2 regions of the Paenibacillus sp. QJM3NY_38 genome follow, and region 2 is predicted to be linked to the other one. Evidence: riboswitches for the same ligand, from Rfam matches in the RefSeq annotation. Region 2 holds a riboswitch; the other holds the start of a gene.

Region 1 (7,957 bases), 310 kb from region 2:
CTACCTAATGCATGAGCTCGCGAAAGCAGGCCATTCGGGCGTTATCGTGTATATGCCTGATTTCGTGGAAGATCTGAAGACCATGATGCAGGACGGACAGAAGCTGAAGGACATGGTGGAGACGATGAAGCATTGCGATCTGCTGATCTTTGACGATATCGGAGCGGAGAATTTGAATCCGTGGGTTCGGGATCATGTCCTCGGCTCCATCCTGAATTTCCGGATGAATCGGCTGCCGACCTTCTATACGTCGAACTATCCGCTCGACGGGCTTGAACAGCATCTGAGCTTCACGAGCAAGGATGGCGAGGAGCTTCACAAAGGTCAGCGCTTGATGAACCGGATTGCGCCTTTTGTGGATGTCGTTCATCTATTCGGGGAGAACCAGCGAGGTAAATTCTAGTATTGCAAGCAAGCTTCCTTTGGACCCCCCCATGAATTGTAAAAAGTCTGATCCCGTTAGCGTATGGAACGCGGCAGGGATCAGACTTTTTATTTACGCACAAGGAGTCATCAAGTATTAGCCGACCAAGAACTTGATAATGACGAATCCGAAAAAGATGATGGTCATGAAACCAAACATCCCCACGAAGCCCATCATCAAATCGCCAAAGTCATTGCGTGGTTCTTCATTGATGTGCTCCCGTGGATCGTTAACGCGTACGTTTACATCCATGGTGCTTGCCTCCTCAAAAGGTGAACATGCCGTGCCAACTCGAAAAACTTGACAGTCACCCGACTTGTTACTAGTAGTATACCCAATGCGCAAATCATTTGTAAAGATTGCATAAAAATCCCGTGAAATCCTCTTTCTTTAGGTGAGTATATTTCACTTTTTCCGGCCGATTGTGGTATACTAAATTCGTCGACCCATTCGACAATTATGATTCGCACTATACCTGATCTTATCCTGTGAGGAGGAGAATACAATGGCTATCGTCAATGTTACCGACCAAACCTTCGTGAATGAAGTTGAAGGTCAAGGAACGGTTGTAGTTGATTTCTGGGCGCCATGGTGCGGCCCTTGTAAAATGCTTGCTCCGATTCTGGACGAATTGTCTTCAGAACTCGGCGATGATGTAAAAATTGCTAAGGTGAACGTGGATGAGAATCCGGAATCCGCAGCACGTTTCGGCGTGATGAGCATTCCGACCATGATTTTCTTTAAAGACGGCCAGCCTGTCGATAAAGTGGTAGGTCTGAACTCCAAAGAAGCCTTGAAAGGCATCATTGCAAAACATCAATAAGCAGGCTTGGTCCTAGACCGCCATCTGCTTTCATACAGCGCCTTCGGTGAAACCCGGAGGCGCTTTGTGTGGTTATTCATAGTGTTTTATATTTATGGTTAATACTATATAATCTCCTTGGAGAGGAGGGACAGCATGGACGATTTTGCCAAACAGCTTCAGGAGCAGGAGAAGGCGCTGGAGAATATTCGCCACAAGCTGGCATTGCTGCCGGACCAGCCCGGCTGTTACTTGATGAAGAATCATGAAGGCACGATTATTTATGTGGGCAAGGCCAAAGTCCTGAAGAACCGGGTACGATCTTATTTTACCGGAAGCCATAACGGGAAGACCCAGATGCTGGTTTCGGAAATCCGCGATTTCGAATACATTGTAACCGGCAGCAACATGGAAGCATTGATTCTGGAGTGCAACCTGATCAAAACCCATCAGCCGAGATTCAACGTGCTGCTGAAGGATGATAAAACCTATCCATATCTTAAAATAACGAATGAAGAGCATCCCCGTCTGGAAGTGACCAGAAGGGTGCTTAAAGATAAAGCCAAATATTTTGGCCCCTACCCCAATGCTTATGCGGCACAGCAGACCAAGAAGCTCCTGGACCGGATGTACCCTTTGCGCAAATGCGGCGTCATGCCGAAAGAAGTGTGCTTGTACTATCATATGGGGCAATGCTTGGCTCCATGTGTGAAGGAGATTCCAAAGTCTGCATATGAGCAGATCACCGGGGAGATTACTTCATTTCTGAGCGGTGGGCATGAGGAGATCAAGAAGGAGCTGCAGCGCAAGATGCAGGAGGCCGCGGAGGATTTGTATTTCGAGCGAGCCAAAGAGCTGAGGGATCAGATCATCCATATTGATACGCTGATGGAGAAGCAGAAGATTACGACGACGGATACGCGGGACCGCGACGTATTCGGTTATGCTGTGGATAAAGGCTGGATGTGCGTGCAGATTCTGTACATGCGCCAAGGGAAAATGGTGCAGCGCAACAAATCCGTTTTTCCGTTCTACGGCGATGCGCACAGCGACTTTATGTCTTTTATTGCCCAGTATTACAGTGATAATCCTGCATTGCCGCAGGAAATTCTGCTGCCTGAGCCTCTGTTGATAGAGCAGGCTGATTCGGAGCCGGTTACGGGAACGGCTGCGGATGCAGGTGTGCGAAGCCCAGAGGAAGCCGTGGATTCGGCGAATCCGCTTTCCGCAGGGACATTGGATGCGCAGCAGGCTGCCCTTGCCCAGGCACAGGAGGAGCAGGCGGAAGCTGCGGGCATCGTGGATGCAGCCGGAGGGGCTGCCGCCCTGCAGGAATGGCTCGGCGTGAAGGTGCATGTGCCGCAGCGAGGCTTGAAGAAGCAGATGGTGGGCATGGCATCGGATAATGCGAAGGTGTCCTTGGACGAGAAATTCCGCTTGATTGAACGCGATGAAGAACGCACCTCGGTTGCCGCGGCAAATCTGGGCGAAGTGATCGGCCTCCAGTCGCTGAACCGGATCGAGGCATTTGATAACTCGAACATTCAGGGGACCAATCCGGTATCGGCCATGGTTGTATTTACCAATGGGAAACCGGACAAGAAGGAATACCGGAAGTACAAGATCCGTACCGTGCTGGGACCGGACGATTATGATACGATGCGTGAAGTCATCCGGCGGCGGTACGAGCGCGTCTTGAAGGAGAACTTGCCGCTTCCCGATCTGATTGTGGTCGATGGAGGGAAGGGACAGATTTCCGCCGCCATCGATGTGCTTGAGAATGAGCTGGGGCTGTTTATCCCGGTCTGCGGGCTTGTGAAGGATGCCAAGCATAAAACAGCGCAGCTCATGGTCGGAGACCCGCCGGAGCCGGTTACGCTTCCCCGGGACAGCCAGGAGTTCTATTTGCTGCAGCGCATTCAGGATGAGGTTCACCGGTTTGCGATTTCCTTCCACCGCGAACAGCGCGGCAAATCGATGGTATCCTCCAAGCTGGATTCCATCCCGGGCATTGGAGAGAAGCGCCGCAAGCTGCTGTTAAAGCATTTTGGCTCAGTCAAAAAAATAAAAGAGGCTTCAGTCGAAGACTTCAAGCCTCTTTCAATTGGTGAGAAATTAGCAACGGAAATTCTTAATGCACTTCGTGAGGAGGAGTCGTGACATACGGCTTCTCTTTTTTTGTTGGATTGAAACGGTAAATCGCATAGGCGACCATCGCCGGAAGCACCATGTAGAAAGCACCCATCAGCAAGTTGCTGGTATCCTTGAGCAGGATCAGGCTAATGCCCATCAAGATGCTATTAAAGATGACATGGGAGAACATGGCCGCCAAATACCCGTATTTCAAAAAGATGTAGCTGAACAGCAAGCCGATGATAACCAGTTCAATGGGCCGGGAAATTACAGGGTATATCGGATAGAGTGTATGCCCGAGGGCCCAAATGATCGAGGTGATCAAACTGGCCACGAACGTATTGCGGACGATCTTTTTCAGCATTTTGATGCCGAACAGCCGATAGACGGCCTCCTCGGATATGCCGGCCAGCCAGGCCATCAGCGGAAAGAGCCAAGGATAGAGCATGTTGTAAGGCGACTGTGTGGCATCCGTAGTGGACCATGTATTCAAGGTCAGGCCCAGAACGACAAAGATAATGGATTGGACCCCAAGCAGGATGAAAGCCCACATATACCCCAGCTTCATGCTGTCCAGCACATAATGACCGTATCCGGGTTCTTTGGCGCGCGGCCATGGATTGAGCCCGTCTTCTTTGAGCCATAGCCCGCTGCCCCCGACAAGGGAGAAATAGAGCAGAGCTGAGAAGATGAGCGAATAGACCGCATAGAAAATCATCATCCCGAGTATGCCGGTTTGCGACATCCCCTCGGATTTGAAAACGGGAATCAGATTGTACGTATTCAGCATCTGAATGACAAACAGCAGCGCCGATAGGAACAGGCCGCGCTTAAACGACGTGTAGGCTCTGGTCTTCACGCTGTACACAATCGCAAGTATGCCAAGGATGAGGGTGAACAGGCCATACCCTGCGAGCGTCAGCAGCGTGGCATCTTGGGTCTGCTTGTTGACATAGGCGGAATGGGCGGCCGGGACCGAAAAAGATGGCTCATAGGAGCGTAATTTCCCCTGCTCGAAGGTGAAACGGTGCTCCAATCTGGAATCGCCGATCTTGGATTCCGGATCCACATACCGGAGCCGGGGTTCCCCTTCCCGGGTAACCAGCTCCAGTTGCGAAGGATCATAGCCCGCTCGCTGGAGCCAAGGCTCCGCAAGAGCCTGCTTCTCGGCTAATGACATGCCGTCCTCAACAACAAGCAGCATCCGCCTTTGTACATCGCCCTTGTTCAGCTCAATCCGGTCATAGCTGGAGCGGGTGTAATCGTATGAGAAGCCGACGATGCCTGAATTTTGCATGTGCACGTCCACGTTGAGGGCATCGCCGCCCGGCTCGCTGAAGCGAACGCGGTATACGTCATAGGGATATTTGGCTTCATAGGTTTTGTTGTATTCCGAAAGTCTTTTTTCCTTCGCCAGATATCCGTAAAGTTCCGATTTGGATTGATATGTAACCAGCGTGTCATCCGTTTTTGCAGCCGTAAACTGCAAAAACTCCTGAGCAAAGCTTGAAGCCGCTTGCCGAGCCTGCTCCTTGGATATGATATTCGGAGATGCCATCTCGGTAGAATCCGAATTCGTCGACGGAAACACCTGAAATAATAGGAACAGAATCAGGCCGACTGCGGCAGGCGCGATGAGCTGCTTCAGATTGGGCTTCAGCTTCAAGGGCTCTCTTGCACGATTCATGAAATTCCTCCTCTAAGAAAGTTGATACTCCCACTGGTATTCGATATGCCTGATTAAGAACGCATAGAGTCAATATAACATAGTTATGAAAGTCATAAGCAGCTTATCCCAATATCCGGAATAATGAAACAAATCGATGAAAATGAATGAAAGGTTTCGAAAACGTTAGAGAACCCTATGCTTGTATTCTTGAATATGCCCAATTCGCGCTCTTTTAAAGATATTTTGGGTGAAAAACGGCATTGGGTTACGTACCGGATTGCGTTATAATCACATCATGCTTCAAGGAACCGAATATTCCAGCCGAATTTCGTACTGAAAATGGGGGAACCATGTAATTGGGGTGAATTTCATTATTCCCAGAATAATGAATAGGGCGACCTGTGAAAATGCCCGAATCCGTCAGCTAACCTCGTAGGCTGCAGCACAGGAACCAGACCGTAAAGGGCACTGCGTTTTCCAGTGTCTTTTTTTCTTGATTTTTTTTAAGAAGGTGACCGATTGAACTCTAAATTGAACTGGCTCAGGTTGTCTCCGCCGCAGATTCTCGTGCTTGGTTTCGCGGCTATTATTTTCATCGGGACGGCGCTGTTAATGCTGCCGATATCCACAAGTACAGGTGAACCGCTGGAATTTATCGATGCCTTGTTCACTTCGACATCGGCAACTTGCGTAACGGGTCTGGTTGTAGTGGATACAGGAACGACATTCAGCTCCTTCGGAGAGATCGTGATTATGCTGCTGATCCAGATCGGCGGGCTCGGATTCATGACGATGGCCACTTTGTTTGCCTTGGCTCTCAAAAGGCGCATATCGCTCAAGGATCGCCTCATTCTGCAGGAAGCGATGAATCAGTCCTCGATGGAAGGAATCGTAAGGCTGATTCGCAGAGTGCTCCTGTACTCCCTGATCATCGAGGCCTGCGGTGCCTTGATTCTATCGATCCGCTGGGCGTTTGATATGCCGATCGGCCGAGCAATTTATTATGGCGTTTTTCATGCGGTCACGATGTTTAACAACGCCGGTTTCGATTTGTTTGGCGATTTTCGGAGTTTGACCGGGTATGTCTATGATCCTGTAGTCAACGTTGTCGTGATGTTTTTGATCGTCTCGGGCGGCATCGGTTTTATCGTATTATCCGATCTGATTGATTTCCGGAAACAGCGGAGACTTTCCTTGCACTCCAAAGTGGTGCTCACCATGACGGCTACCTTGCTGCTGGTTGGATTTATCGTCATTCTTATTTTTGAATTCACCAATCCGAGGACGCTCGGCTCCCTGAATTGGGGCGGAAAATTCTTCGGCGCATTATTCCAATCCGTAACGCCGCGTACAGCTGGCGCGAATACTATAGATATTACGGGGCTTAGACAGGCCACGCAATTTTTTATCGTTATTCTGATGTTTATCGGAGCATCCCCAGGGTCAACCGGGGGTGGTATCAAAACAACAACCTTCACCATTATGGTGGGGGCGGTCATCGCCATGATGCGCGGGCGTGAAGACATCGTCATGTTCCGTTATCGCCTGGCCCAGGAGCGGGTGCTGAAGGCACTAACCATTGCATTACTGGCACTGCTGCTCGTTCTGACCGTATCGATGATTCTGTCGACGACAGAGGAAGGGGACTTCCTGGAGATTCTATTCGAAACGACGTCCGCCTTCGGTACGGTGGGTCTCTCCATGGGCTTAACGCCCGATCTGACGGTGTTCGGGAAGGTTTTGATCAGCATTACGATGTTTGCAGGACGATTGGGGCCTTTGACGCTTGCTTATGCACTGGGGCCAAAAAAGGGTAAAGAATTATATCGTCATCCGGAAGGCAAAATGATTATTGGATAAGGAGTACAGGAGAGACATGAAACCAAAGCAATTTGCAATCATCGGTTTGGGACGATTTGGCGCCAGCCTGGCGCTTGAGCTGATGGAACAGGGATATGAGGTCCTCGGCATCGACCGCAATGAAGAGGTTGTCGAGGATATGAGCGAGCTGCTGACACACACGGTGGTAGCGGATGCTACCGATGAAGAGGTGCTTAAATCGCTCGGTATCCGTAACTTCGATTGCGGCATTGTTGCGATCGGAAACGATATTCAGATGAGCATCTTATCCGCCATCTTGTTGAAAGAGCTTGGTGTCACCATGGTCGTTGCCAAGGCGATTTCGGTGCTGCACGGCCGGGCGCTGGAGAAACTGGGCGTGGACCGGGTGATCTTTCCGGAACGGGATATGGGGATCCGGGTAGCTCACCAGCTGGTCACGCCCAATCTGCTTGACTATATCGAATTATCCAAGGACTATCTGATTGTGGAGATGACGGTCACGGACTGCATGGACGGAAAAACGCTTAGCGAGCTCAATACGAGGGTTCGTTACGGTGTCAGCGTGGTGGCCCTGAATAAACAATCCGGCATCATCGTAGCGCCGACAGCCATGGACGTGGTGAACTCCGGCGACATTATGGTCGTTATCGGTTCGAATGATAATGTGGATCGCTTTGAGTCTGAGGTCGTGAATATGCTCGAAAAATAAATATAGAAGAAAAAAACCTGACGGTCATGCATATCGTCAGGTTTTCTTGGTTTTATCCTCCTCCAGCTTACGGAACAGAATTTCCGTTTCGTCAATCCAGCGGCTGGCTGCCTTGCTTAAATCCGAGGCTTGGCCGTAGATCAGCGAAGTCGTCCGCCGGGTTTCAATGAGGGCCGGAATATGAATGTCGACAAGCCCGTTGTCGGATAGCAGCTGCGGCCTGAGATAGGATTTGGGCAGAAGTGCGGCCGCCTTGCAGGTCGGGATGAGCCTGACGATCGCTTCGAAGGAGTCGATCTCCATGCGGATATCCGGCATAATGCCCCAGCGGTGGAACAGGTCATCCGTCAGCTTGCGATACCAGGTTCCAGTCGAGAA
Region 2 (7,957 bases):
AAACGGCAAGTAAGCAAACATCTAAAAAAAAAAGCAACTAAACGAATAAATAGCTGAGGTGAAACATGAATAATAAGAAGAAATCATCAAAAAATCTAGTTATTTTCACCATCATTTTTGTGGGCCTGGTGGTAGCTTTGGTATTGTTAAACCAGAACAGCCAACCATCAAATCGTTCGGAAGGGGTATTTGACAACCCACCGGCCACGGAAAACCAGCCTACTCTAGGTGACAAAAACGCAAAGGTATCTATCGTGGAGTTTGGAGATTATAAATGTCCCTCCTGCAAAGCCTGGGGAGAGAATATAATGCCACAACTCTCGAAGGACTTTATCGAAACAGGAAAAGCATCATTCTCCTATATTAATGTTCTTTTTCATGGTGATGAGTCAAAAACAGGCGCACTTGCTGCAGAAGCAATACTACTGCAGGATCCTGACGCATATTGGACATTTCATCATGAAGTATTTAATGCACAACCTGAAACAGAGCAGCATGATAACGCATGGCTAACCCCAGAAAAGGCGCTGGAGCTTGCTAAAGAATATACACCTAATATCGATCTAGCGAAGCTTAAAGAAGATATGGGAAGTAAGCAGATCGAAGACCAAGTTGCTTTAGATGAGGAATTAGTCCGTGAATATAATGTACAACAAACACCCACGATTATGATCAATAATGTTATGGTAACGAACCCGTTTGATTATGAGGAGATATCATCCTTAATCAATGCGCAACTGAAGGAGTAGATGGGAGGGGATCGAGTAGTGGTACGTGACAAAACAATATATTTAGCTTGGGTTGTAGCACTTACAGCAACGCTTGGAAGCCTCTATTTTAGCGAGATAAGGGGGTTTATTCCTTGCGAATTGTGCTGGTATCAGAGAATACTAATGTATCCACTCAGTATCATTCTTGGAATTGCGGCCTTTTACAGTGAGACAAGCATAAAAAAATATGTGCTTCCATTTTCGATTTTTGGAGCATGCGTTTCCTTATTTCATTATTTGGAGCAGAAGGTCCCTGGATTTGCAGCAATCAAGCCCTGCACGAACGGGGTGCCGTGTAATGTACAATACATTAACTGGTTCGGTTTTATAACCATTCCTTTTCTCGCCTTAGTAGCATTTATTTTAATTACAATTTTAATGGCACTCACAAGATCTGAGACTGGTGTGAGTCCAAGATTAGGTTCCTAGCTAAAAAAACACCAAAACGACTACTAGAATCAGTACTAGTGAGATAATAGTTGTCAGCGTTGCACCAAGTAACCAGGACACCTTGTTCTTTACAAAAAGGGATAACAGTAAGTGAATGATAAACGGACTGATATAATGTGCTATCAAATGAACGGTTTTGTTGAAATGAATAAAATAGATATCCGTCAGAAAAACGATACTAATCATAGTAAACAGTAACAGTGAGCTTAAGATGATAATCCTAGGCTTGAGAAGTGAAAGAAAAGAATCATTGTTCAACATGTATCGCCTTCCTTATTTAAATATAGGATGTTTAATCGAAATTTCATCATTAATTATGAACTACTCAATATTATCGGTTACTAACGATATGGGATTGAGGTGAAAGGGTTTGTTCGATGCGATTAGTCCAATTGCATTTCGATTAGGGCCAATCCAATTATACTGGTACGGAATTATCTTAAGCGTAGCAGCTCTCATTGGTCTAATCGTTGTTATTCAAGAAGGCAAGCGGTATCAGATCCATCCAGGGTTCTTTTTGGATATGGTGCTAGTTGGCGTGCCGTCGGCTATCGTCGGGGCTAGAGCTTACTATGTCATATTCAAGTGGGAAGATTACCGCGATAACTTTTGGGACGTTTTCAAAATATGGAACGGTGGAATCGCCATTTACGGAGCTTTAATCGGAGCGATCGTTGCTATGATTTTTTTCTTTCGTATACGTGGCTATAATTTTTGGCGTATTGCAGATCTATGTGCTCCTGGTTTGATTATAGGACAATTGATCGGGCGTTGGGGAAATTATATAAATCAAGAAGCTCATGGAGGGCCAGTATCTGAGGATTTTCTTAGGACAACACTACACTTGCCTAACTTTATTGTCGATCAAATGAATATCGAGGGTGTCTATTATCATCCGACCTTTCTGTATGAGTCCATTTGGAATTTGGTTGGTTTGTTGTTGCTCTTATGGTTGAGACGCCAGCCTTTTCTACGTTCAGGAGAATTATTTTTGACTTATTTCACTTGGTATTCCATCGGACGGTTTTTTATCGAAGGACTGCGTACCGACAGTTTAGCCTGGTTTGCCTCTAACTGGCTTGCAGATTTGATGAAATTACTTTGGTCACCGATGGGGCTTATGTTCCAGGAAGGCGAAATGAGTTATGGTACAGTTCGTGTCTCGCAGTTGTTAAGTGTCTTGATTATCCTAATTGCTATTTGCCTCATGGCACACCGAAGGTTTAGAAAACATCAGGAACGATATGCAGACCCAATCGCCAGTAATAGATCTTGATAAATTTAATACAAGAGCCAGTCGAACTTGGTTCAACTGCTATTTTAAATTTCGAGCCTTTGCAAAAGTATTACAATATTGTTTTATTTGTTTCTGCGTTCAAAACGAATTCTTTTCGAATACATGTGATGAATAAGTCCGATAGATACGGGGATTTGAACAAATATGAACATTTATTAATGGATTTAATGAATTATTAAGATAAGATTGACAATAGGAAAAAAATAGACTACATTATGTAGGGTTACAAAATATTAATAAATTATGCCGAGTTTCGTTTTTGAAAACGGGGGAACCATTTTTGGGTGAATTATTCTTGTAGTACAGGGAGTATAGGGATCCTTCTACCGAACCCTCAGCTAACTCCGTAGGCATTGAAGGGAGAAAACATCTTGAAGAAAATTTTACTGTCATTGTTAGGGTCTGCCATTATATTGTCTTCGGGAGCAACCGGTGCGTATGCAGATAATCAACCTAAGTTGACTACTGAAGTAAGTAAAGTCGTTGGAACTCCATATAAATGGGGAGGTACAACTTCAAGTGGTTTTGATTGTTCCGGCTTTATTCTGTACATTTTTGATAAATTCAATCTAGATTTACCACGAACATCAAAAGCCCAGGCCAAAGTTGGCACTCCCGTGTCTAAAGCTAATCTGAGACCGGGGGACTTAGTTTTTTTTAATACAAGTGGCAAGGGAATATCTCATGCTGGAATTTATATCGGTAATGGTCAATTTGCACATTCGTCCAGTAGTAAGGGTGTAAGGATAAGTAGCCTATCAGAATCCTATTACAAACAACGTTATGTAACAGCAAGAAGAACCATTAGTCAAAAGAGTTACACGATGATGGTCGGAAGTTACAACTAAATGGTTTTTAATGAACAAGTCCATGAGAATGAGGACTTGTTTTTTTATGATCAGTGAAATTTAACAATGCAATTGATGAATGAATGTTCATATGATACTTTAAATAAAACGACTATAGGAGGTAAAATCTTTATATGTTAGATGTTATTGTCATCGGTGGAGGTCAGGCCGGGCTTGCGGCTGCTTACTATCTCAAACAAAAATCTGTGGATTTTCTCATCCTTGATGGTCACAAGGAGGTTGGTGACTCTTGGAGAGATCGCTATGATTCTCTTCATCTGTTTACGCCAAGAATGTATAATAGTCTACCAGGTGTTCCCTTTCAAGGTGATCCTCAGGGTTTACCACATAAAAATGAGGTTGCCGATTATTTGAAAGATTATGCGAATCGTTTAGAGCTTCCTATTCAAAGTAATACACAAGTTACATCATTAACCATGAACAATGGAATCTTTGAAGTCTCCACATCGGAGGGTACATTTAGATCAAAAAAAGTTATAGTAGCCACCGGTCCTTTTCAGAAGCCACTAGTACCTTCTTTTCATGACAAGCTTGGTGATGCAGTTATACAATTACATTCTTCTGAATATCGAAATAAGAACCAACTCAAGGAAGGGGTTGTTCTTGTTGTAGGAGCAGGAAACTCTGGGGCCCAAATTGCCAGTGAGTTGGCAGATGATTTTGAAGTGCATCTGTCTGCAAGCGGTGAGATCCAGTATAAACCGTTACATATTTTCGGGAAGAGTATTTTTTGGTATTTCGACAAGGTGGGCTTTTTAACAGCAAACCGCAAAAGTAAGTTAGGTAAATGGTTGCATGCAATGCCAGAACAGATCTATGGAAAAGAGTTAAAGCTGCTCATTCAACAAGGAAGGATAAGACTTCATGTAAGGACCGAAAAGATAGTAGATCAAAAGGTGTATTTTCAGAACGAAGAATCTCCCATACATATCGAAAACATTATCTGGGCTACAGGTTTTAAACGTGATGATCACTGGATAGATATAGAAGCGGCATTTAAAGATGGGTATATCGATCATATAGAAGGTGTATCTGTTGTAAAAGGGCTCTACTTTGTTGGCTTACCGTGGCAAACATCTAGAGGATCAGCACTGCTTGGATGGGTGAAGTATGATGCTCAGCGAATTGTTGAGCACCTGCTGAGAGAATAAAAATGGGGTAGAAGTAGTTCGGGACACTTTCTTCTGACAAAATTCGGTTTGTTAATCGTAATCCTTTCGTTTTTTGTGCCTTTGCTATAAAATAAGTGGTAATGGTAAATAGGATGGTGATTACAGAATGGAGCAGAAGGATCCCTTGATTGAAGATTGTGACACATCATGTTTTGGGTCTGAGGCTGATTTAAAACAAGTTAGGGCCGGAATGATTGATGAGCATGCAGCTGTTCAAGTGGCAGACTGGTTTAAAGCATTCAGTGACCCTACTCGGGTTAAATTGATCAATGCTTTATTGCAGAAAGAATTATGTGTCCATGATCTTTCTGTATTACTCGAGATGGGACAGTCAGCGATCTCGCATCAACTGCGATACCTTCGTAATATGAGGATCGTAAAACGTCGTAAAGTGGGCAAGACGGTGTTTTATTCATTGGATGATACGCACATCGAGCAAATTTTTACACAAACCCTACAACATACAATGCATGGAGATTAACATGAAAGCACCCGCAGTCAGCTGCTGGTGCTTTTTTTGATGTGTTTAAAAGTCTTCACCTAATTTAGAGGAGATTGTACGAAATAATTGACAACTAAGTTTTCATTTGAATATAATGAGTTTAAATAACATATGAATAATTGTTCATGTGTTTACGGAAAGATTGGTGGAAAGGAGAACATACGATGGAAGCTCAACAACAAAGGGTTAAAAAAGAATTGATATTAGAGGGACTAGATTGTGCTAACTGTGCAATGAAAATCGAAAATGGTGTTAAGAAAATTGAAGGTGTAACTTCCTGTTCCGTTAATTTTGTAACGAAGACACTAACGATGGAAACTGCGACCGGACAGGTTGAAAACATTGTATCAAAAGCCAAGGAGAAAGTGAAAACACTAGAGCCTCATATCCGAGTGATTGAAAAGAACAAATCTGCAGCAGGGGCATCACATTCAGAGGACACTCACGGTCATGAAGATGATCACGGACATTCTCATGACCATGGAAATGAGAATACGAAAAGGATGTTAATTCGTTTATTGTTTGGTACCGCTATTGCAGCGGTTGGCTTATTGTCTTCTTTCTCCGGTTATTTAGAATTTGCACTGTTTGTAGTAGCTTACATTGTTATAGGTGGAGATATAGTCCTTCGGGCAGCCAAAAATATTGTTCGCGGACAGGTTTTTGATGAAAACTTCCTTATGACAATAGCAACACTTGGTGCTTTCGCCATTCAGGAATACCCTGAAGGTGTCGCCGTGATGTTGTTCTATCAGGTAGGGGAGATGTTCCAAGGGATCGCTGTAAATCGTTCTAGAAAGTCAATCAGTGCTCTTTTAGATATTCGACCTGACTATGCAAACCTTAAAATAGGTAGCGATACAAAACGTGTATCTCCGGAAGAGGTTAAGATCGGTGACTTTATTGTCGTAAAGCCAGGCGAAAGGGTACCTTTGGATGGTAGGGTCATTGAAGGGATGTCAGCAGTGGATACCTCTGCATTAACTGGTGAATCGGTTCCACGGGAAGTTGAACCAGGCAATGATGTCTTAAGTGGATTTATAAACAAAAATGGGGTTTTAACTGTGGAGGTTGCCAAGGAATTTGGTGAATCTACAGTTTCGAAAATTCTGGATCTAGTTCAGAATGCCAGCAGTAAAAAAGCGCCAACAGAAAATTTCATAACAAAGTTTGCCCGCTATTATACGCCAGTGGTGGTCATTATTGCGGTATTGCTTGCTGTGGTACCTCCTCTTATTATAAGTGGAGCCACATTCTCTGATTGGATTTATCGTGCTTTAGTATTCTTAGTTATTTCATGTCCTTGCGCTTTAGTTGTTTCAATTCCGCTCGGATTTTTTGGTGGTATTGGAGCTGCTTCGAAAAAAGGGGTATTGGTTAAAGGAAGTAATTATCTCGAAGCTCTTAATGATGTAAAATACGTTGTTTTTGATAAGACAGGGACCCTTACAAAAGGGGCATTTACCGTCACCAATATCCAACCTATCGGGGCAATATCTAAAGAGGAGTTGCTCAAATATGCAGCGTATGCTGAAATGCACTCTACCCACCCGATTGCAGAATCTATAAGAGCAGCATACGGTCAGGAAACACGTGAAGAAGAACTGGAAGGATACAATGAAATATCTGGTCATGGCATTCAAGTAAAGGTTAGTGGAAAAGAAGTCTTGGCTGGTAATGCAAAATTAATGAAGAGAGAACAAATTCCATTTGATCAACCTGAAGATTTAGGTACTATCGTACACATTAGTATTGATCGAGCTTATGCAGGATATATTGTCATTTCGGATGAAGTGAAGGAGGATGCTGCAGAGGCTATTCGCTCATTGAAAGAACTGGGCATTAAGAAGACAGTTATGTTAACCGGTGACTCCAAAACTGTAGGAGAAGATGTTGGACGCAAGCTCGGATTAGATCAGGTTCACGCTGAGCTGCTTCCACAGCATAAAGTAGAAGAAATTGAAAAGCTGGATCAACAGAAGACAGCAAAAGAGAAAATCATTTTTGTTGGAGATGGGATTAACGATACACCAGTATTAGCTAGGGCTGATGTAGGAATTGCAATGGGGGGTCTCGGTTCTGATGCAGCCATTGAAGCTGCAGATATCGTCATTATGACAGATGAACCATCCAAGATCACTTCAGCGATTCAAATAGCGAAGCGGACAAGAAGAATCGTGTGGCAAAATATTATTTTTGCGCTGGGTGTCAAAGCCGTGTTCTTGTTACTTGGAGCCTTTGGCATTGCAACGATGTGGGAAGCTGTGTTCTCCGATGTAGGGGTAACACTCCTCGCTGTATTAAACGCAATTCGTGTCATGAAGAGTTAAGCTCAAAGAGCCCTAAGCGGCTCTTTTTTTATTTCTTAACCATAGCAGTCCTATAGCCAGCTTCGGATGCTATCTCCTGGCATCAGGATATAAACCATCTAACAATAAAGAGCATGGTTGTGAATATTCTGAGGCTGATCTGTGTTGAAAAGGTGAATAAAGCGTGAAAGAGTTATGACATTCCGCATAAAAGACTACAATGCGTAGTCTAAATTATATACAATGGTTTAAGCACATATAAGTCGACAGCGAGGAGTGAAGGAAAGATAACTAATGAGTACGATCCGACAACCATAAAACGTATATCTTGAATTTATGAGAAAGGGGTACTTCATGAAAATAAAATGGGCAGCTTTATCATTGATCTTTATTTTTGCCACTGTTCTGACCGGTTGTGAGCCACTTAAGGTCTTAGATCCAAAGGGACCACAAGCTCGTACAACAGCTGATGTCATTATGATATCTATTTGGACCATGGCGATTGTCGTTTTGGTTGTGATTGCGCTTTATGTTTTGATTATTAGGAAGTATCGAGCCTCTAAGCAAAGTGAAGAGTATGAACCTCCT

The links. A riboswitch is a leader RNA that binds a small molecule or an ion and turns the genes downstream of it on or off. The one in region 2 is predicted to bind cyclic di-AMP.
Region 1: it holds a riboswitch for cyclic di-AMP, as region 2 does, so the genes downstream of both, AC0VZ8_RS28620 (TrkH family potassium uptake protein) here and AC0VZ8_RS30125 (C40 family peptidase) in region 2, are expected to answer to the same signal.

What each region holds. Positions count from the first base shown of each region.
Region 1 is NZ_CM149665.1:6,177,435-6,185,391, reverse strand. It holds gene dnaI (primosomal protein DnaI) at 1-403, shown strand, start outside; gene AC0VZ8_RS28640 (hypothetical protein) at 521-676, opposite strand; gene trxA (thioredoxin) at 930-1,247, shown strand; gene uvrC (excinuclease ABC subunit UvrC) at 1,383-3,386, shown strand; gene AC0VZ8_RS28625 (CPBP family intramembrane glutamic endopeptidase) at 3,358-5,046, opposite strand; cyclic di-AMP (ydaO/yuaA leader) riboswitch at 5,338-5,482, shown strand; gene AC0VZ8_RS28620 (TrkH family potassium uptake protein) at 5,548-6,888, shown strand; gene AC0VZ8_RS28615 (potassium channel family protein) at 6,905-7,579, shown strand; gene AC0VZ8_RS28610 (LysR family transcriptional regulator) at 7,616-7,957, opposite strand, start outside.
Region 2 is NZ_CM149665.1:6,483,204-6,491,160, reverse strand. It holds gene AC0VZ8_RS30140 (DsbA family protein) at 66-749, shown strand; gene AC0VZ8_RS30135 (disulfide oxidoreductase) at 750-1,199, shown strand; gene lgt (prolipoprotein diacylglyceryl transferase) at 1,591-2,496, shown strand; cyclic di-AMP (ydaO/yuaA leader) riboswitch at 2,752-2,885, shown strand; gene AC0VZ8_RS30125 (C40 family peptidase) at 2,889-3,365, shown strand; gene AC0VZ8_RS30120 (flavin-containing monooxygenase) at 3,500-4,537, shown strand; gene AC0VZ8_RS30115 (ArsR/SmtB family transcription factor) at 4,665-5,039, shown strand; gene AC0VZ8_RS30110 (heavy metal translocating P-type ATPase) at 5,186-7,390, shown strand; gene qoxA (cytochrome aa3 quinol oxidase subunit II) at 7,724-7,957, shown strand, end outside.